2 regions of the Staphylococcus lutrae genome follow, and region 2 is predicted to be linked to the other one. Evidence: riboswitches for the same ligand, from Rfam matches in the RefSeq annotation. Region 2 holds a riboswitch; the other holds the start of a gene.

Region 1 (11,625 bases), 300 kb from region 2:
AGGTCAAAGAGGAACTTTTGATTGAAGCCGTGAGTAAAAACTTTGATTTACGTCCAGCTGGCATTATTCAAATGTTAGATTTACAAAAACCAATCTATAAACAAACCGCTGCTTACGGTCATTTTGGTCGTACAGACGTGCAGCTCCCTTGGGAACGTGTGGATAAAGTTCAATTATTAAAAGATGCTGTAAATGCTCTGAAATAAATTTCTTGTTGATTAGTATCGCTAATTTTATAGTTATTTAATATAATAGAAATAACTGTAGAAAAGTTATAAAAGGAAGGTATTGCTCATGATACAATTTGGTCCAATGGAAATCGGCCTAATCGCTGCGATTGTTGTTGCAGCATTATTCTTTATTTTGTTCTTAGTGGCATTGAAAAGCAAAAAGAAAACTAAAGAAACATATGCGCATCGCTATCAAGAGAAGCAAGATAAGTTAACGCACGAACACCAGGAAGAACTTGAAAAAGTCCGTATTGACAAGAAAAAAGCAGAAGCACGACATAAAGAAGAATATGAAACAATGATGTCGTCGAAAAACAGAGAAATTGATGCTTTAAAACTTTTTTCAAAAAATCATAGTGAATACGTGACGGACATGCGCTTACTCGGCATTCGGGAACGTTTAGTGAAAGAAAAGAGAATTCGACCAGAAGATATGCACATTATGGCGAATATCTTTTTGCCGACAAATGATTTAGAGCATATTACACGGGTAAGCCATCTTGTTTTGACGCGTACAGGTCTATACCTCATTGACTCAGAGCTGTTAAAAGGGCATGTATATCAAGGAATTAGTCAGCAACAGTTTTCTAAAAATCCTATGATGGAACAAGTGTTTAAAACATTAAATTTAAATCCACAAACACCGCAAACCATTGTTTTAGATCAAAATCGTGAAACTGAAAATGCGTTATCAATTGTGGATTATACTGAACGATTGTCACATATTGAATCATTAGCAGTGAAGTTACAACGCGAACTAGATTTGAAATATACACCAACTGCCATTTTATACTTTAATCCACGTCATGAAGAAGCGATCACCATTTCAAATTATGCATCACAAGGTGCGACTAAAGTTTTGGTTGGTCCGTTGCAGTTAAATGATTTCTTCAATAAGTTTGTCTTTCATGGGCGCATTCAATATGATGTCAATGATTTACAAAATATCATGGACGAAATTGAATCATTTAATTAATCATGAATCACAACGTGTGGGGGACGATATCATTTGAATATCGTTCCCTTTTTTTGATACGTGCTGTAATGAGAATATGATGATTACATCTACCTATCGCTTGTCATAGGTGTTCATAGATTTGATATAGATGGCATACACGCGTTGAATATTGAAGGTTTCCAGTTTCAATTCATTGCACTAAAGCGGGGTTTTCAGATAGGATAAAGTTAGATGAAAAGGAGAGATATGAGATGAATAATGTAACTTTTTATAATGGAAATACGATGCCACAAGTGGGTTTAGGTGTATTCAGAGTTGAGAATAATGATCAAGCGAAGGAAGCTGTAAAGCATGCCATTAAAAGTGGCTACCGAAGTATTGATACAGCAATGATATACCAAAACGAAGAAAAAGTTGGGGAAGGTATTCGTGAAGCAATTGAGGCGTTTGGTTTGTCAAGGGAAGATCTTTTCATTACTTCAAAGCTTTGGCTTGATGACTATGGCCGTGAGAATGTGGCTAAGGCATATCAAGCATCTTTAGATCGTTTAGGTCTTGATTATTTAGATTTATATTTAGTTCATTGGCCGGGTTTGGATGAAGCAGTCATGATTGATACTTGGAGAGGAATGGAAGATTTATACCATGATCAAAAAGTGAAGAATATTGGCGTAAGTAATTTTAATATTGAACATTTAGAGGCATTGTTAGCCCAAACACGCATTAAGCCAGTGATTAATCAAGTTGAATTCCACCCGTATTTAACACAGGCGCGTTTACGTCAATATTTAAAAGTACAACATATACAAATGGAATCATGGTCTCCTTTAATGAACGCACAAATCTTAGAAGATGAAACGGTGAAACAAGTGGCTTCTGAGGTTGGAAAATCACCGGCACAAGTCATCATACGTTGGAATATTCAACATGATGTTGTAACGATTCCTAAGTCTGTAACATCGAGTCGAATTGAAGACAATTTAGCTGTTTTTGATTTTGAATTATCCGATGCACAGATGCAATTGTTAGATCAATTGAATGAGGACCGCCGCATTGGACCAGATCCACTTCAATATAACGGTCATTAATGACACGCACAATGCTTTGCTGTGCAGCATGACGCCATTCATCGTCGTCATATAAGCGGAACTGTATTATAGAAAGTCTAATATAACAAGGGACGACAGTAACGGGTTGAATAAGCTACTGTCGTCCCTTTTTCGATTGTCTTAAAGTTGTGTACCAATCATACACAAAAATAAACAGCCAGGATATTGTAAAACACTATACGTTATAAATGATAACCATTGCTGGTTTCTCAACATATTTAAAAGTTCAAGTGTCAATGTTGAGAAGGTCGTTAAACCTCCAAGTAATCCAGTAATCAGTCCTAATCTCAAGTCGAGTGGAAGGGGTGTAAGATGATCTAGCAAGCCAATGCTGAAGGCGCCTATCCAATTGACAATCAGTGTTGCAATGGGCAATTGAAATCGTGTTGATTTTTGTGTGAGTGTCGTGATGACAGCCCGCGAAACAGCCCCTAAACCGCCACCAAGTGCAATCATTAAAATAATCATTTTGAAGTCCCTCCCATTTTCATCCCGAGATAACAACAAAATAGACCGCCTATGTAGCTCAGTAAACTATATAAGAGCAAGGGCAACCATAGTTTTTGATGGATGAGTGTCACTAATTCTATTTGGAAGGTAGAAAATGTTGTTAAGGCGCCTAATAGACCGGTCGTTAACCCTTGCTTCACTCGAGGGAAGGCGGCCCACTTTCTTCGGAATAAGATGGTCAAATACCCCATAAAGAAGGCACCTACTAAATTTGCAACTAAAGTGCCAATAGGTAAGTGGTACAGTGTAGGAATCGTGCTGAATTGCCATCTAAGCAATGCACCAAACGCGCCACCGAATAAAATGAAAACATATTTCAAAACATCACCATTCTTTATTATTGATCTATTTTAAATAATACCAAACGTATAGAGTGAAGCAATAAGATGGATGATTAATACAACAAGCAAAAGTAATGGTTGTACTTTAGAGGCTTGATGAATCCAACTTCGACGCTCAGGTAAATGTTTGATAGATTTATCAGCAAAACGAATCGCAAAAATTAAAATCAAAAAATTGACCACACTACATACTAAAATTAACTTTGCGATTGAAGTGATATACATATTAAGCATTGGATTTAATGTATTAAAGTAAAGACTGATGAGCATCAACAAAACAGATAAATAAAAGTATTTCTTAGACTTGGACATACGATGCCTCCTTTTCATATCGCTAGTTATCATATCATATTTTTATAATGATTTGTATTGAATGAAAAAGTTTCTAAGCGTAAAAATAGCATGATAAGCCTAAAAAGTGTTATAACTTTAAGTATAATAACAATTCAAGGAGGCACAATGCTATGGCTGATTTAAAAGTACGTGTTTTTGCAGATGGTGCAGATATAGAACAAATGAAGCGTGCATATCAAAATAAAGAAGTAGACGGTTTTACAACAAATCCAAGCTTAATGGCAAAAGCTGGCGTTAAAAATTATATTGAATTTGCAAAAGAAGCTGTAGAAGCGATTCCTGATGCATCCATTTCATTTGAAGTGTTTGGTGATGATATGGAAACCATGGAAAAAGAAGCAGAAGTCATTCAACAATTTGGAGAAAATATCTTTGTTAAAATTCCTATTGTTAATACAAAAGGGGAGTCCATGCTTCCACTGATCGAAAGATTGTCAGCTAAAGGCGTCAAACTGAATGTAACTGCTGTCTATACACTTGAACAAGTGAAAGCCATTACGGAAGCTGTGACGACAGGTGTAGAAACATACGTTTCTGTTTTTGCAGGTCGTATTGCAGACACAGGCGTCGATCCACTGCCACTCATGAAAGCGTCCGTTGAAGTGACACATAGCAAAGCGGGCGTTCAGCTTTTGTGGGCAAGCTGTCGTGAGCTATATAATGTTATTCAAGCAGATGAAATCGGTGCGGATATCATCACATGTCCGGCTGACGTGGTTAAAAAAGTTCCGAATATTGGACGTGACATTGACGAATTGTCTGTAGATACGGTTCAAGGTTTTGCGAAAGACATACAATCATCTGGTTTAAGTATTTTGTAAATTCAATAGTATTGCATTAAAACGCACATATGGGTAGGGAGTGAGTAAGCTGTAACCAGATTGCTTAACCTACGCATATGTGCTTTTAATTTTTATCGTGTTGATTGCAATGTGTGATTTTTTGGGATATTATTTGTGAAGATCGATGACATAAAGGAGTTTACCATGAGAAATGATGTGTTTGAATATAAAGTAAAGAAAGAAATGTGGTATTTAAATGCACGCGAGAAACGGGCGCTTGCGGAATGGATGAAACACCAAACGGTTGAAGCAATACAGCAAGAATATCAATCCCCGCGTAGATTTGTATATGATTACTTGCAACAACATGTTTTCAAAACACGCGTGTTGTCAACAGGGCATCTTGTTACATCTCTCATCGGTTTATTGGTAACGAATATTATCTTGTTAGGCTTATTTATTACGGGTTTATTACTCAGTTTGAGTGCTGTACATTATTTTATCCAGCCACAAGTGCATTTGTCGATAAGTCTAGTCGTTGTTATACTTATCTGCGCCATTCTCTTAATGATCTTGACCATTTATTTAATGAAGCGTAGCAATGCCTTTTTCACAAAGCGCTTGCTCGATTACAAAATGAATCGTGTCCGCTAGTTTATGATGAGTGTTGAGAGCATGTGTGCATCTTTCCATTGACTGACGAATTGATGTAAAGGTATCGGGACTACAAGTGTGGTATTGTTTTTGAAATGAATGCATGTTTCATTTCGTTGAGAGGAAGCCGCCACAACTTGCGCCATATTGATGTAATATTGAATTGGAGCGCGTTGTGACAATAACGGACATAAAATAAGCGTCAAATCCATAAATATAGGGACCATTTTAGAGACATTTAAAAGTGCACGAGCTTGCTTTTTTTGTGTACGTATTTCTTTATGAAATCGGTAGGCAAGATGATTCAAATATTGTTTCAAATTGAGTTGACTTCGTTGATTATAGGTTGAATATTGAATAAAAGTACGGTAATTCAATTGTTGGGCCGTTTTGATAAACAAAATATTTTCGGCGTCGTGTTGAGATAAAGACATCATCTATTCATTCCTTCCTGTACATTTTCATCTGTAAGGGCTTGTCTTAAATAAAGGAGTGTAGTTGATTTATATTTTCGAATTGTCGTTGCAGAGACGCACATGCGTTGTTGAATCTCTTTTTGAAGGTAGCCTTCCATAAAATAATGAAGCCATGTTTGTTGAGCGGGACTTAACTCAAGAATGAGATCATTTAAGATGAAGTGATTGATAACGGGTGTATGATCACTGATTTCATAGATTTCTGAAGTCATGGGTACGAGTGGCACTTGTGATGATTGTTGTCGTAATAAGTCAATTAAGTAAAATTTTAAGCGGTAACTTACAAAGGTTGAAAAAGATTGATTGAATGTCGGTTGGTATTTCATTGAAAGTTCCCACAGCTTAATGGTTAACAGCTGAAAGTATTCTTCATAATTATATGAAATATGGTGCTGATGGAGTAAATAATGGATTAATTTGTAATACTGCTTGTAAAGTGTATCAAATATCATTTCGTTCACGCCTTTCTGTTTGACCGGTCAAATGTGTTATACCATAGCGAAATGATTGTGACATTGTGCTTTTTATGCTATTTTATGTTTAATATCAGGTGTAGATGGTATTTTATCGTTTATTTTTATAGGATAGACAGACTTACGCGTCACATTGGCCGTTTTATATGTCAAATGACTGAATAAGGAGGTTAATATGGATTACGAACATTTAAATTTAGAACATTTCTTTGCGCGCAATGACGATTTAGACATCATTCGAGACCGAGCAGAATTTGTGATGATTAATAATATGACAAAAGAGATGATGTATCGGGATGGCGCGGTAGAAGGGACTATTAATTTAGCGCCATATTATTATAAAAATCGTTCACAAGCAGTCAGTTTTATCATGATGGACTACCAGCGTGACAAATAGTAATGAATTATTTTACATATTCATTACTGTTTTTTTATGAATGTGTAACAAGAATAGATACGCGTTGTACATCAACGTGTAAGGTGGTAAAATTTGAGTTCTAGTAAGTTACAAACAAAACTACAATAAAGAAACATTCTGAAGAGGTGTGTTTATGAGAAAGCACAAGAAAGGCTCAATTCTTGCTGTCATCGCGTCATTCATCATTGCATGTGTTGCAGGTTTTTTCTTTTTTAAAATGATTGAAGACCAAATTTTCTTTAAAAGTGTAAAACAAGTAGAAAATGTTGAGGTTTTAGATGTCACGCTAGATCAAGCGGCAAAAAAACAAATTGATAACTATACAAGCCAACAAGTTTCAAATAAAAATCATACGAATTGGCGTGATGCATCAGATACTGAAATTCGAAATGCGATGGATAGTTCAAAATTTATGGATGACAAACGTCAAAAATACCAATTTTTAAATTTGTCAAAGTATCAAGGTATTGATAAAAACAGAATTAAACGTATGTTAAGAAATCATCCGACTTTATTAGCGCATACTGATGATTTTGTCAATGCAGCTAAAGATAAACAAGTGAATGAAGTATACTTAATTTCTCATGCACTTCTTGAAACAGGATCGGTTGTTTCTGAGTTGTCTAAAGGCGTCGAGATTGATGGTAAAAAGTACTATAACTTTTATGGTGTAGGGGCATTAGATGAAGATCCAATTAAAACTGGTGCTGAATATGCGAAGAAAAAAGGATGGGATACACCAGAAAAAGCGATCAGTGGGGGTGCGGAGTTTATACATGACCACTACTTATCTGGTCCGAACCAAAATACTTTATATAGTATGAGATGGAATCCTAAAAATCCTGGTGAGCATCAGTATGCAACTGACATCAACTGGGCAAAAAGTAATGCGATTATTATGGCTGATTTTTATCAAGATATGAAAACTGAAGGAAAATATTTTAATTGGTTTGTGTATAAGGACGATAAAAAGCATCAAGATGGCCATAATTATTAAAATTTAAACTTAAAAACCTAATAATATGAATCAATTCAATATCGTATAATGGTTATGAAACGGAACACGCCCTTCAAATATTGAAACAATCGTTCGTCGTTTACTGTGATAAGCGACGTCAACATCTATCAAGTACAACTAGCCATGATGACTAAAAATTGAACATCAAACCTTAAAACCAAAATAACACCCTCTAAAGAGGGACGATACAGTCCGCTTTAGAGGGTGAATGTGTGAAGTTTAATGAGAGGAAATGACAATACGCCGCTCAATAGATTCATGATTCTTACGGAAGATCATTATCAAAGCAGCGTTAACAAGCTGTTATTGCGCCTCGTTTTTACGACCTAATACTAAAAATAGAACAACCGTTGCAACAGTAACTTTAACAATGAATTTTAACATATTCATTCACTCCTTATTTACATACTACTATAACATATTCATAAAATGTAGCATGTGCATTTGAGCCCTTTCGACTTTAATTTTTCATCGTAATAAGGTTTGACACCGTTATAAAAATACCAACAACATTTGGTTTGAAGGGTGAAACACGTAAAATCTTTAATTCAGCTCCGATTTATAGGTATAATGTAAGGGTATCAAACAAATGAAAATGAGGATGATGCCAAATGAAAGTAGCCATTATTGGAATGGGAACAGCAGGTGTCAGTGTTTTACGACAGCTTGTTAAATATAAACAATTTAAAAAATTAGAAGTCGATGTGTATGACAATGCGCAGAATATGGGCCAAGGGAAGCCGTTTCAAAATGATAGCGAGAACTTATTGATTAATGTTCCGGTGGATAGATTGTCTTTAAATATTGATGATCTGTTAGAATTCAGATCATGGTACAATGCGCAAGATGAGTTTGATTATGGAGATGTAGAATATTTACCCCGCTTTGTATTCGGGCATTACATGAAACATTTTTTAGCTCAGTTTAATCAGACTTTTGACAACATCAATATCATTAAGCACCAAGTGACACATATGTATATTGAAGAACAAGAAAGTGAAATGATCCCTAAGCGTATTGCTGTATGTACTTCTGATGACCATCATAAGTGTCAAACCTACGATTATGTCTTTTTCACGATAGGAACACTGTCTTATAACGATCCATATGATTTAAAAGGGCAAAAAGGGTATATTCATTCTCCTTATCCAGCAAATCAAACTTTATCTGAAGTCAATGGTAATGATACAATTGCGATTTTAGGGACTGGGCTTGCTAGTTTAGATGTCGTACGATATGCCTTAGCACACCATCAACATAAACCAATCATTTTGGCGAGTCGCACTGGTAAACTGCCGAGTGTACGGGGGGACATGCAAAGTATTACATTTAAATATATAACTGTAGAGAAATTTGATGAGATAAAAGCAGAAAATATGGGTGTCGTCCCTCTTGAAATGGCAGTGAATTTGTTTAAAAAAGAATTTGAGGATCGTGATATTCCATTAGAGAAGCTCCTTAAGCGTCGTAAATATGATTCTATTTATGATTTGAAATATGATTTAAACCATCCTAAAGAGGTCGGGGCATTACAAAGTATGTTTGAGGCTTTAAAAGAGAATATGGATTGGATTTGGAACAGTTTGAGTCGTGATGATCAAGCACATTTTCTGAACAAATATCATCGCTATTTAAAAGAAAACACAAATCCAATGCCGCGTGAGACGGCACAACAATTAATTAAAGAAATCGAAGCAGGTCATCTTCATGTGTTATCAGGATTATCACATGTGCGTCGGTATTACGGGAAATATCGTTTGCGTTTTAAAAATGTCACTGAGGAAATGAAAGTCGATGTTATGATCAACGCGACAGGTCCAAAAAAACATTTGAGTCAATTAGATGAGGACGATGCGTTGCTCATTGATCTTGAGAATCGTCAAATTATACAACCGCATCCACAAGGTGGCATTCAAATTGTTCCGTCGACAAATGAAGTGATTAGCCCTTTATATGGAACGTTGAAAAATATGCGTGCGATGGGTCAAATCACAAACGGAGTTAATTTTGAACGCAATGGTGTGAATATGATTGTACAACAGGCTGTTCGTGCAGTAGAAAACTTGTATGAAACGTATCAGGCTCAAAAAGCATTGGACAAAGAAAAAAGAAAACAACAACAAAAAACCCAACATAAGCAACAAAAAAAGAAAAAAGCCAAAAAGAAACATCATAAGAAATAACCTGACACTGAGTCATTTGGAAATAGCAATTGATGCACAGGAGATAAAAATATTAATTTTTAATAGTATAAATGTTTGTAAAATATTCATAGATAAGATAAGATATACGCATAGTCTTGGCAAGAGACTATGCGTATCTTTTATTCTCAATACAATTTCATATATTCTTTCGGGGCTGGGTGAAAATCCCAACCGGCAGTAAATCATAAGCCTGCGACCTGTATCAAATTTTTGATATGGCTGATCTAGTGAGAATCTAGAGCCGACAGTGAAAGTCTGGATGGGAGGAAGAATAGTAACGGCATTTTTCACATTAATTTTTTAAATATATAATGTGAGTTTATTTGTCGTATCTAAAAAGTTGAATGAAAACAGATTCAATCTGAATTGAAGATTTTTCATACATCCTACCACTCGAAGTCGACAATCGAGTGTTTTTTTATTGAGGTGAAAGTCAATGCAATATTTAGAATATGCCATACAGTTGGCTGAAATGGTCGAAGGACAAACCGGTACGAATCCTGCTGTTGGTGCAGTCATCGTCAAAAATGGACGAATCATAGGTATCGGTGCGCATTTGAAAAAAGGCGAGAAACATGCTGAAGTGCAAGCAATCGATATGGCAGGTGAAAGCCATGTCAAAGGTGCAACAATATACGTTTCCTTAGAGCCATGTTCTCATTATGGCCATACGCCGCCATGTGCGCAAAAGATTATTGATACAGGTATTTCCAAAGTTGTATATGCAGCGAAGGATACAACTTTAAAAGATACAGGACATGCCATGTTGCGAGATCATGGCGTGGAAGTCGACTATCGACCGCATCCTAAAGCAACACAATTATACACGGAGTTTTATCAAAGTAAGCGTGCAAGTTTACCGATTGTGACAGTCAAAGTCAGCGCAAGCATGGATGGTAAACAAGCGACAGATGATTTCAAAAGTCAATGGATTACATCAAAAGCAGTAAAAAAAGATGTTTTTCAATTGAGGCATCGACATGATGCGATTTTGACTGGGAATGGCACCTTAATGCATGATAACCCTAGTTTAACAACACGATGTGAGGATGGTCACCATCCAGCGAAAGTGATTTTATCACGTTCTGGCCGTATCGATTGGCAAGCGCAACTTTTTCATGATCAAACAACACCGATATACGTCTATACTGAAAATGAAACGGTTATTTCACCGTGGGCGCATGTGGTGTTGATTCGAATGAATTCGGTTGAGATTGAAGCCGTGTTAAAAGATTTATATCAAAAAGGTTATGGTCGTGTTCTTGTCGAAGCAGGACCAAACGTAACATCACAATTTTTAGCGTCATATTATGTGACAAACTTCATCCTATATGTAGCCCCGAAATTAATAGGTGGTCAAGGAATTAATCAATTTTTTCATACGGAAAAAGTCACACCCCTTGATCAACTTCCACAATTTGAAATTGTACAAACAGATATACTAGATACCGATTTGAAACTACGATTGAGAAGGAAGTGACATCATGTTCACAGGTATCATAGAAGAAGTGGGTACAATTCAACATATTCAAACGCATCATCCCATTACAGAACTGACAATTCAATGTCAAAAGATAATCAGCGATATGCAGATTGGTGATTCGATTAGTGTGAACGGGACATGTTTAACAGTCACCCGTTTTAATAGCGATAGTTTCACAGTTCAAGTGATTAGAGGTACAGAAAATAAAACGTATTTGGCGCGGTTAAAAGTAAAAGATCACGTCAATTTAGAACGTGCTTTACGTCCAATAGATCGACTAGGGGGACATTTTGTTCAAGGTCATGTAGATGGTCGCGGTGTGATAAAAAATATACAAACCTCACAAAACGAATGGATTTATACGATTTCAGCAGATGAATCGCTCATGGCTCAAATGATTCCTCAAGGTTCAATCGCTGTTGATGGAATTAGTTTGACAATATTTAAGAAATTATCAAACCAATTCGAAATTCACCTTATTCCAGAAACACGAAAAGCAACAACACTGTCTACAAAAAAGCAAGGGGATCAAGTCCATTTGGAGACAGATTTGCTATTTAAATATGTAGCATCATTGACGCAACAAAATTCAAAGCTTTCAGTTCAAGACTTACT
Region 2 (11,625 bases):
AGTGAAATTACGTGAATTAAAAGATACACCTATCATTATGCTCACTGCAAAAGGTGAAGAAAACAATCGGGTTGAAGGCTTTGAATCTGGAGCTGATGACTATATCGTCAAACCATTTTCACCGCGTGAAGTCGTCTTGCGAGTAAAAGCGTTATTGCGCCGTACAGAATCTAGTAGAGCCGAGCAAAATGAGCCTCATGCACGTGATATGATTGAATTCCAACATTTAGTCATTGACAACGATGCACATAAAGTTTTAGCGGACGATACGCCAGTCAATTTAACACCTAAAGAATATGAGTTACTGATTTTCTTGGCGAAAACACCGAATAAAGTTTTCGATAGAGAACAGCTTCTTAAAGAAGTATGGCACTATGAATTTTATGGTGATTTGAGAACAGTGGACACACATGTCAAACGATTGCGTGAAAAATTAAATCGAGTTTCTGCAGATGCAGCTAAAATGATACAAACCGTTTGGGGCGTAGGTTATAAATTTGAAGTGATTAAGTCTGATGAAACGACTTAATAATGTTGTCGTAAAACTGTGGTTAACTATTATTTTAATAGTAACGACAGTTTTAATTTTATTAAGCGCTGCGCTGATTACGTTTTTTCAATATTATTTCACGCAAGAAACTGAAAATTCTCTATATAAAAACGCCAAAAATGTCCATCATGTTCTACAAAAAAATGATAATCGCAAACTTGCAATTGAGCATAGTGAAGCTTTATTAGAAGACAATAAAGGATTAATCATTTTACCGGATCGTGCAAATATGAATCAAAATGACGCGATCAAACAAAAAATGTTAAAAGAAATTAGCCAAGGGAAAAATTTCGAACGTGTACTTAATGAAAACAAACCTGAGTTATATCATGTGACATTTGATATCGAAGGGAAAACACATACCTTTATGTTGTTAGGTTATCCTTCTAAAGGGGAGAATCAACAAGCGTCTGTCATCTTTATTTACCAAGATTTAAAAAGTATTGACGACACGACTCATATTATTACAATTATTATATTAATCACCGCTGTCATATTTTTAGCAGTTACAACGGTATTTGCTTTTTTCTTGTCTACTCGAATTACCCATCCTTTACGCCAATTAAAAACACAGGCAAAAGAAGTTGCTCGTGGCAATTATGTCAAACGTGTTCCAATACAAACCCGTGATGAAATTGGTGAATTGGCGATGACATTTAATAAAATGAGCAGAAGTATCCAAACGCATATCGATGCACTCACCACTTCAAAAAACGTAAGAGACACACTGATTAACGCGATGGTTGAAGGCGTGCTTGGCATTAACCATAAACGAGAAATTATTATTTCAAATGCATTAGCTGAGCGCATGCTTGAATCTATGGGCACTGCTGAACGAGAAGTCTTTGATCGACAAGTAGAAGACACATTTTCAAGTCAGAAGACAGAATACAGAGAATATGAAATGCATCAGCGATTCTATGTCATCATTATGAGCCATATTGATAAAATCCAAACCAATGGTCAAGGCGGGCTTGTGGTCATTGTACGTGATATGACGAATGAGCATGAACTTGAACAAGTCAAAAAAGATTTTATCGCAAGTGTCTCACATGAATTACGTACACCGATATCTTTATTACAAGGGTATACTGAATCCATTGTGGATGGTGTAGTGACTGATCCAGATGAAATCAATGAGTTTTTAACGATTGTCCTCGATGAATCAAAACGTTTGAGTCGGCTTGTGAATGAACTGTTAAATGTTGCTAAAATAGATGCAGAAGGCCTTAATGTGACACAAGAAGTTCAACCGATGCAAGAATTAATCAAAAAAATGTCTTCAAAATATCGTTTACAAGCTCAAGAACTTGAATTAAATCTTGACTTTCAAATGGATGGTGAAATGACAGCACCTTGGTATTACGATTTCGATCGAATGGAGCAAGTTTTAACGAATCTTGTCGATAATGCATCACGTTATACGCAACCTGGAGATACCATTTCTATCCAAGCGACTGCAAATAAGGATTACCAAATTTTAACGGTTGAGGATACAGGCGTTGGAATTGCCCCTCAACATCTACAAAAACTTTTCGAACGATTTTATAAAGTCGATTCCGCACGTAAACGGGGGACTCAAGGAAGCGGTCTTGGCCTGTTTATCACACGGATGATCGTCAATGCGCACGGGGGACATATTGAAGTGAAAAGTAAGTTGGGTGAAGGAACGCAATTCACCATTCAATTACCTAAAAAACCGTAAACGCATCACATCAATCTTTCTTACTCGCGTTCAGCAAAGATGTACAATACATCTTACTGAACGCTTTCAATTTGTTCTAATCGTTGTGAAATAACCTAAATCCGTCCCTCCAATATCGTCATTCCCTTTAATGGTGCACCAATGGATATGGATTGCAAATTAATTGTATTCACACCTGTAGTCATGTAAACTATTAAAGAAAATAATAAAAAAATTCATCTTCGGGGTCAGGTGAAATTCCTAACCGGCAGTAAATTAAGCCTGCGACCTGCAATAATGTATGTCATTGTTGCAGCTGATCTAGTGAGATTCTAGAGCCGACAGTTAAAGTCTGGATGGGAGAAGATGGAGGTTTATTTGTGATGCATTAATATACCTCCTATTCAACTCAGATGAATTGATTTGGAGGTTATTATGAAGCAAAAGCAAACGAGACAAATGATTACCATTGGGATGCTGAGTGCAATTGCCATTGTGCTCATGTTTATTAAGTTTCCACTACCTTTTTTACCCCCTTATTTAACGATTGATTTTAGTGATGTCCCCGCTATTCTTGCGACATTCACGCTCGGTCCGATTGCAGGGATACTCGTGGAACTCATCAAAAATTTACTCAATTTTTTCTTTAACATGAGTGATCCTATTGGTCCTATCGCTAACTTTTTAGCTGGAACAAGTTTGTTGTGGGTCAGTTTCCAAATTTATCGTTCAAAAAAAACAATGTCGCAACTGGTATTAGGTTTAGTCATTGCGACACTCGTCATGACAATTGTTTTAGCTATTTTGAACTATTTTGTCCTGTTACCACTGTACGGATTGATTATGAATTTAAGCGATATTACACACAATCTTAAACTCATCATTGCTGCAGGGATTATTCCTTTCAATCTGATTAAAGGGACATTGATTTCGATTATTTTTGTACTTTTATATCGTCGTATTGGGCATATATTAAAATAAAAATCGCATGACATACTTTTGATTCAAAATCAAAGTGTGCATGTCAAAAAGCCACAAAATGCATGAATTTATGCACGTTGTGGCTTTTTATAATAATAGGGGACAAAACCATGTAGGTCTATATGCGTGTCATCCAAGGAGTCAAAAGCTTAGACTTATGCGTGATTAAAAAGGTGAAACACCTTCATAACCGTTAAAGCGTCCTTAAATGACAATCCATTTCAGCAAGCTTATCGATAGTGAATTTCAAGTCCTTTAACATCCCCTACATATGATAGTGGCTTGCCCCTTCATCTTAGTTTACTTAAACCTTTAGTTGTTTTATATTTATATTATAGACATCGTGTCTTTCACTCTATAATTATTCAAATTTTAATGCGTCACCATCAAATGACTCTTCTTCAACTTTAATCGAGTCAGTCGGGCAACCTTCGAATGCATCTTCAAGATCTTCATACAATTCCTCAGGCACTGGAGTTGTCCCTTGGTTGTCATCTAAAATCACATATGCAATCCCTTCATCGTCGTAGTCATAAATGTCTGGAGCCGCTGCACCACATGCACCACATGCGATACAAGTATCCATATCAACAATTGTGTATTTCGCCAATTTAATTCGCCTCCCTTTTCAAAGTACCATACGCACATTATAATTTTATTGTAGTTCTATGGACTTGTTTTTTCAATATATCCGTTTTTAATCGAGGTCTAAACATGAAGCATTTCATTCATTTTTTATATCATCATGCATCAGCCTACAAAACTAAAAAAAGCATCTTTAATATTATCATAGGTAAAAAAACTCATCAAACTTTTTTTGATGCCGTTTCTTTAAATGTACTGTCATTATTTGGTAGTGTACCCACGTTGACACCAGAACAATTCGAAAAGGTGATTCGTTGTGATGATGTACCTCAGCCCATCTTGACGGATAATCATGTTCATTTTCAAACATTAGTAAAAACATTTGAAACATTACAATTACTCGTTCAAACGTATTCCTATATTAAACATGATACGCGCGCTTTTTTGCCAATTACGTCAAATACTGATATTCATCATAAAGTTCGACATCTCTATCATGACATCGTTCATCATGACCAAACAGAAGCATTTGAAAATGAACTATTTAAGCTGTTTGAGACTTTACATTCAACGGATGACACTCCCAAATATGCACATTACCTACTGACGGGATACGATGAGCCCATGTATACGCGTCAACAAATATGTGCCATAGAGTCAATCGACATGGATGACTTATTCGTAGCACTGTATCAAGAATATTTGATGATTTATCGTATATTGAAACAATCATCAAGTTTTCCGATACTGTCGCAATGTATCATGTCTATGGACGTCTCTGAACGTGTCTACAAGACTTATCACTTGTTACAAGACACCCATGCGATTCCTTGGATTGCCAAACAACAGCAAGTCAAAGAGACCACTGTAGAAGATCATATCCTTGATTTATTTATGAAAGAAAAGTTGACCAACTATGCTGATTTTTTTAAATCGCCATACCAACCCTTTGTCACCTACTATCACGCACACCCTTATCAGCGACTTAAAGTTTATAAGGAACGCTTTGAGGCATTATCATATTTCGAAATAAAACTCGCCATTATCGGATATACAAAAGGAGAATTACATGCTTAACGCTGCTTTGAACCGTTATTTTGGTTTTTCAACATTCCGTCCGGGCCAAGAAGACATTATCACCAGTGTGTTAGCCGGGCAACATACGTTAGGAATTTTGCCTACAGGAAGTGGTAAATCCCTTTGTTATCAATTACCAACATATATGCTTAAAAAACCTACACTGATCATCTCGCCCTTAATTTCATTGATGGATGATCAAGTAATGCAAATGAAAATGCAAGGCGAGCAACATGTTGTTGCGATACATTCAGGAATGGATCACACTGTCAAAAAAAGGGCGTTACAACAATTATCACAATCAAGATTTATTTTTGTAAGCCCAGAATTTATTTTGCAATCCCATCATTTCAAACATTTTCAAAATCTTACATTTGGTTTAATTGTATTCGATGAAGTTCATTGTTTATCTGAATGGGGATTTGATTTCAGACCCCATTACGCATTGATGGGGCGCATCACCAAACATTTTAAAAACGCAACAGTTCTTGCGTTAACGGCGACAGCAACACGACATTTACAAAAGGATTTACAACGCATCATCGCACAACCTGTCCACGTCATCGAACATTCCATGGATCGACCCAACGTCTCGCTGTCTGTCAAATTCATGGCATCGTATGAAGAAAAAATAGATTGGCTATTGGACTTTATAGCAACATCAGGACCTACCATTGTCTATGTGTCCTCCAAAAAGGTAAGCTTAGATTTAGCAGAGAAAATTTATCAATCTGGTTATTTAACCGGCATCTATCATGGAGACTTAACTTATCAAGAACGCCATACCGTTCAACAGCAATTTTTAAAAAATGACATCCGTATCATTGTTGCAACGAGTGCATTTGGTATGGGCGTCAACAAGCCTGATATTCGTACTATTGTTCACTTTCACCTCTCATCATCGCCTAGCAACTACTTACAAGAGATTGGTAGAGCTGGACGTGATGGATTACAAAGCCAAGCGATTGCACTATTTCAACCTGATGATCAATATTTAATGGAGAACTTAGCCTTGTCCCATTTAATTCGTGAAGCGGATATCGACTTATATGCGCATGGGCAGATGATTGATACTGAAAAGCTTGAAATTCTTGACATTTTAACAGCATACTATGCCATGCCTGAACTGAAGCAAATTTTCAAAAAAAATGAGGCGTTGAAAAGTCAAGGCTACCGACATATGTATCATTACATCTTTACCCAACAATGTCGACGTCAATTATTGTTGGATTATTTCGGTATGTCAAAAGAAACAACGACACAATGCTGTGATCAATGTGAAGCAATTGTGCCTATTGTAGAAAAAAACAGAAAAAAAGTGAAAAGAAAATTAACGTATGAAGAAAAACTATCCCATTTATTAGAATAGATTCCACGATGCTTTAACTTTTGATTTAAAGTCGTTATAATTTAAAATGAATGGTATCAACATCATACAACACAGCATTCAAAATAAAAATGAAATGAGCAGAGTGAAAATGTCTCGAGGTTTCATTTTCAAAAAAGAACCATAAATTAATAAAGAAAGGATGATTCTTCGTGTCGAAAGATAATTTTAAAGATGAATTTGAACGAAGTCGTCAAGAAATAAAAGCCCATCATCAGGAAGAGACGACAGAAATCAACCACAATGAAGATGAACAACCTCAAGTAACTCAAAAAGAACAACAATTCCCACCACGAAATGCTTCTAGACGTCACAGAAAAAGAGACTTTGGTATAGGAAAGTCAAAATCAACAGAGCAACCACATACGACAAAACAGCCTCAACAAGTGACATCACAACAATCTGAATCAGAGATGACTGAACCGTCAAATGAACAAGACACGCATGGACAGGTGCAAACAAGTACACATCAAGCAGCACCGTCTCAACCCAAAACAACATCTCATTCTAAACCAAAATCTGGAACACGCCAGTCAGCATCTCACGAATCTCAACATAAAAATGAGCGTTCCGATAAAGAGACATCTAAAAATGTAGCTGCATCGACGCAACATCAACAGACTGATAAAAAAACAGAGGCGCATGTGAAAAATGCAGCAGCAACTACTGCCGCAACACACAGTTCAGACATAAAACAGACAAATGACACGAAACATGCATCTCAAAAAGCGGGTGTCGGGGGTGCGACGGTCGCAACTACAGTGGCATCACAGCAACACGAAACAGCGGAAGCAAACACACAAACGGTCGTATCAAATGGTAAGCGTGCTGGATTTTTCAAAAAACTGTTACCACTACTTGCAGCAATCATTCTTTTGGGCACAATCGCGATTTTCGGTGGGATTTATTTATTTAATCAAAATCAACAAAACGATATTTCCAATGAAGTCGCACAAAACAAAGCGGCCCAAAAAGCGTCTCAAAATAAAAAGCAAGAGATAACAAAACAAGATGAGACACAATCAGACAAAGCAAACGAAAACGATTATGCACGTCATAGCAAGACAAATTCTAACGATAAAGCAGATGAAAAATCACAATCTGATGGACAGTCCGAACAATCCGGTGCATCAGATGCCAATAATCAGCCCCAACAAAATCAAGCACAAGGGACACAACAAAACAATCAACAACCAGGGCAAAGTGCTGGAGGCCAAACGCATATCGTGACTGGCAACCAAAATCTGTATCGAATTGCCATCCAATATTACGGAAATGGCTCACCTGAGAACATCGAAAAAATAAGACGTGCAAACGGGATAAATGGTAATAACATTAGTGATGGGCAACAACTCATTATTCCATAACACAACTATAAGATGACCTCTCCGAAATGACACAACCTGATTCGTTAATTGAATAAGGTTGTGTCTTTATGTGGCTTGGATGTTACTGAAACGACACCACTCAATTTGAGGAGTCAATCAGTAAGGAAGCACTGACTTCACAAACTTTTCAATTTTGTATTACCATAAAAATTGGTATAATTATGGACGAATTATCACAGTTCTTATAATATACGGTGCTAGTATTTGAATTAGGAGGCAAAAAAGCGCGTTAAAATAGCATAATATGTGTTTACGAACTAATATTTTTAACGTTCTTGTATAAACATGAAAACTGTAGAAAGTATTATTATCGGTGGTGGGCCTTGTGGTTTAAGTGCGGCCATCGAACAAAAGAAAAAAGGGATAGAGACACTCATCATTGAGAAAGGGAATGTCGTCAATGCGATTTATCACTATCCAACCCATCAAACATTTTTCTCTTCAAGTGATAAATTGAGCATTGGAGATGTGCCATTTATCGTTGAAGAGTTAAAACCTCGTCGTAATCAAGCCCTTGTATACTATCGTGAAGTAGTCAAGTATCATCAGCTTAAAGTGAATGCTTTTGAAGAGGTGCTAACGGTTAAAAAAATGAATGATCATTTTACATTAACGACAACAAAAGATGTGTATCAATGTCGTTATTTAACCGTTGCGACAGGTTATTACGGTCAACACAATACTTTAGAAGTCGAAGGTGCTGAATTACCTAAAGTGATGCATTATTTTAAGGAACCGCACCCTTATTTCGACCAAAATGTTGTCATTATCGGAGGTAAAAACTCAGCAGTAGACGCTGCGATTGAATTAGAAAAAGCAGGTGCACATGTCACAGTCATTTATCGAGGACCTTCATATGCTTCAGCAGTGAAGCCATGGATTTTACCAAACTTTGACTCACTCGTCCGTCATGGCCATATACAAATGCATTTTAATAGTGAAGTGAAAAAGATTACAGAAGGGACCGTTACGTTCGAAAAAGAGGGAGAAACCTTAACCATTGATAATGACTATGTGTTTGCGATGATTGGTTATCACCCTGATTATGATTTTTTGCGTTCTATCGGCATCGAAACACGTACAACAGAATATGGCACACCGCCTGTGTATCATCCGGAGACGTATGAGACAAATATTGAAAACTGTTATATTGCAGGGGTTATCGCAGCTGGTCATGATGCAAACTCAATTTTTATTGAAAACGGGAAATATCATGGAGAAGCGATTGCGAACGATATTCTCAGTAAAAAACAGAACCATTAGAATCATCACCCATTTTCGTTTGTTCAAACACCACTCACATTAAAAGCGCTGTTTGTTTCAGACGAAAACATTTGACAACCTTTGAGCACGATTGTTTTAATCACTCAAAGGCTGTCAATAATCATTCTTTTGTAGTTAAAAATTCCCACATTTGCAAGAGAAGGTGATTTTATTGGAACATTTCGGAAAAATTTTCAAAATCTTCAGAGAATCTCGTGGTTTTAAATTGAAAGATATTGCTGAAGAGGGGATTTCAATCTCACAACTTTCCCGTTTTGAGCATGAAAAAACAGATTTAACAATTGGAAAATTTATATTGGCTTTAAACAACATGAATATGTCTATAGAAGAATTTATGTATGTCATGAGTGATTGTCATCTTAATCAATTGAATGAAACACTCTTGAAATTGAATCAATTGATTTCAAACAAAGATATAGAAGGTATGAAACAGCTACTCATCCATACCTCTACAAATCATGTTTCCCCACCTTACAATCAAAAATTGAATTCAATACTAATCAAGTCCAAACTTCAACAAGTCACCCAAACGCTCTGTTTGTTAGACGAAGATGTACGTTATTTGACAGATTACCTTTTTAAAATAGAGTTTTGGGGCTATTACGAGTTACTAATTTTTGCCAACACTTTTGAAGTCTTAAATCATCGTACTTTCATCATGCTCTCAAAAGAATTATGTAAACGATCAGACTTTTATAGCGCGATACCCGCAAATCGACAACTCATCGCACATATGTTGTTGAATGCTTATCTGACTTGCATCAAAAGAAACGAATGGTTGGATGCCTTATACTTTAAGACGCAAATCAAGGTCTACAATTTTAATGAGACTGAAGTCTATGAACGTCTTATGTTTCATTTTGCATCGAACCTTTATGATTATAAAAAGTATCAATGCACACAAGCGATTCTAGAAATGGAAAAATGTATAACAACGTTAAAAATGATTTCTTGCCTACACCTCGCATCACAATTAGAAAACGAATTAAAAAGCGCGACCACAACGTAACACGATTTGTATATATGACAAATAAATTCATATTAATAAATGCATTGTAATATAAAGATATGCGTATACAAATTCAAAGCGATATCGCATCGGGATCTCATTGTAAAAATTGTATGATTAAATATAGAAATAGCTGCAATAAAAAACGCAAAATCATGAAATAAATATTGATGCTGTTGAGACGACACACCATAAAACTTCCTTTTATTATGTTGATCGCGTGCGCCATCTTTATCACAGCGTATTAAAGAAGAGGCGCCGACATTTTGGCGCATGTGCGCAACACCCATATCAAAATGAAGTTTTAGATTATTAAAATGATAAAGTACCACGTAAATGTGAGAAAGGGGGTTTTTGCTCAGGAGGCTGTTTAATTTCATTGATGATATGATGATTCCCGAAGTCATAAAGTTACTGGAGGCACATTATGAGTCAATCATTTAAATCATTATTAATTGCAGAATCCTGTGCTGATTTAGCAGATGTGTTTTTCAAAGTTGCTGTTATTTCAAACATGTATTTGATTACACAATCCGTTATCTCTACTTCGGTTATTCCAATCATTTTTGGCGTCTCAGGGTTTATTTCCAGTTTTTTTCTACCTATTGTGACAAAGAAACTGAAACTTAATCAAGTCTTATACTATTCTCAATTGACTAAAACCATCGCTTTAACTTGTTTATTTTTGTTAATGCTCACGATGAAAAATCAAATTGCACTGTTCACTTATTGTCTCGTAACCATCATTTGGATGGTTTTGCTAGACCGACGAGTTCAGCATTAATTCCGCGTTATGCTACGGATTTAATTAAAGCCAACTCAATATTAGCCGTTATTTATGAAACGATTCAAGTAGTAGGTTGGGGGATGGGCGGCATACTCTTATTGTTACTTGGCATTAATGATATGATACTCCTTACACTTGTTTTATTTTGGTTAGCCAGTATCATGTGTTATTATCTGCCAACTGTAAATAAGGAAGTTGTCGAAAATGAAACGACGCTACAAAGTGTTTTTAAAGGGTGGAAATGCATCTTTTCAAACACACAATTAAAAATAATTTTAGGTATTAATTTGTTTGAAATTTTTGCAAACTCGATATGGGTCTCCTCAATTATCTTAGCTTTTATATCCATCGTTTTAAAACAAGACGAAACATACTGGGGCTACATCAATACGACACACTCTATAGGCATCATTCTTGGTGGGTGGGGCATCCTTAAGTTTTCGAGTCATTTAAATCATCATAAATCGTTTTGGATTTTTATATCACTGATTTTGACAGTCATCGTATTTTCAATATCATTAGTTTTTATAAATTCAATCATTTTCTTAGTAGCGTCGATATGTATTGGCTTTTTTTCACAATTAAAAGAAATCCCAGAGTCAACAATCATTCAAACGTCCGTCGATGAAGAAGCGCTCGTAAATGTCTATGCAGTGATAGAGGTCGTGAGTACGCTCGCTTTTTCATTGTCACTTGTGATGATGAGTGGTTTAACGGATCTGATTCATGTTCAAAACGTGTTTTGGGTTGCCGTCGCTTTAATTCTAGTGGAAGCAATGATGGTATTCAGCGTGAGAAAACAATTGAACTAACAGTTAAGAAATTAAATACCTTTGATACCTATAAAAAATAGCCGTCCCTCACTTCAAAATGGGGGGGTGGCTATTTACATA

What was found. A riboswitch is a leader RNA that binds a small molecule or an ion and turns the genes downstream of it on or off. The one in region 2 is predicted to bind FMN.
Region 1: it holds a riboswitch for FMN, as region 2 does, so the genes downstream of both, ribD (bifunctional diaminohydroxyphosphoribosylaminopyrimidine deaminase/5-amino-6-(5-phosphoribosylamino)uracil reductase RibD) here and B5P37_RS11495 (ECF transporter S component) in region 2, are expected to answer to the same signal.

What each region holds. Positions count from the first base shown of each region.
Region 1 is NZ_CP020773.1:238,781-250,405, reverse strand. It holds gene metK (methionine adenosyltransferase) at 1-206, shown strand, start outside; gene B5P37_RS01195 (NERD domain-containing protein) at 295-1,206, shown strand; gene B5P37_RS01190 (aldo/keto reductase) at 1,440-2,276, shown strand; gene B5P37_RS01185 (fluoride efflux transporter FluC) at 2,418-2,765, opposite strand; gene crcB (fluoride efflux transporter CrcB) at 2,762-3,127, opposite strand; gene B5P37_RS01175 (hypothetical protein) at 3,158-3,460, opposite strand; gene B5P37_RS01170 (transaldolase) at 3,613-4,323, shown strand; gene B5P37_RS01165 (magnesium transporter) at 4,489-4,938, shown strand; gene B5P37_RS01160 (competence protein ComK) at 4,935-5,375, opposite strand; gene B5P37_RS01155 (sigma-70 family RNA polymerase sigma factor) at 5,372-5,866, opposite strand; gene B5P37_RS01150 (hypothetical protein) at 6,063-6,284, shown strand; gene sagB (peptidoglycan release complex glucosaminidase SagB) at 6,439-7,302, shown strand; gene B5P37_RS01140 (FAD/NAD(P)-binding protein) at 7,935-9,506, shown strand; FMN riboswitch at 9,668-9,802, shown strand; gene ribD (bifunctional diaminohydroxyphosphoribosylaminopyrimidine deaminase/5-amino-6-(5-phosphoribosylamino)uracil reductase RibD) at 9,964-11,007, shown strand; gene B5P37_RS01130 (riboflavin synthase) at 11,012-11,625, shown strand, end outside.
Region 2 is NZ_CP020773.1:2,467,098-2,478,722, reverse strand. It holds gene B5P37_RS11505 (response regulator) at 1-529, shown strand, start outside; gene B5P37_RS11500 (ATP-binding protein) at 516-2,255, shown strand; FMN riboswitch at 2,469-2,606, shown strand; gene B5P37_RS11495 (ECF transporter S component) at 2,670-3,215, shown strand; gene B5P37_RS11490 (ferredoxin) at 3,577-3,825, opposite strand; gene B5P37_RS11485 (helix-turn-helix domain-containing protein) at 3,930-4,877, shown strand; gene B5P37_RS11480 (RecQ family ATP-dependent DNA helicase) at 4,870-6,246, shown strand; gene B5P37_RS11475 (LysM peptidoglycan-binding domain-containing protein) at 6,417-7,631, shown strand; partial or broken gene B5P37_RS11470 (YpdA family putative bacillithiol disulfide reductase) at 7,938-8,920, shown strand; gene B5P37_RS11465 (Rgg/GadR/MutR family transcriptional regulator) at 9,088-9,945, shown strand; gene B5P37_RS11455 (MFS transporter) at 10,373-10,729, shown strand; gene B5P37_RS11450 (MFS transporter) at 10,675-11,544, shown strand.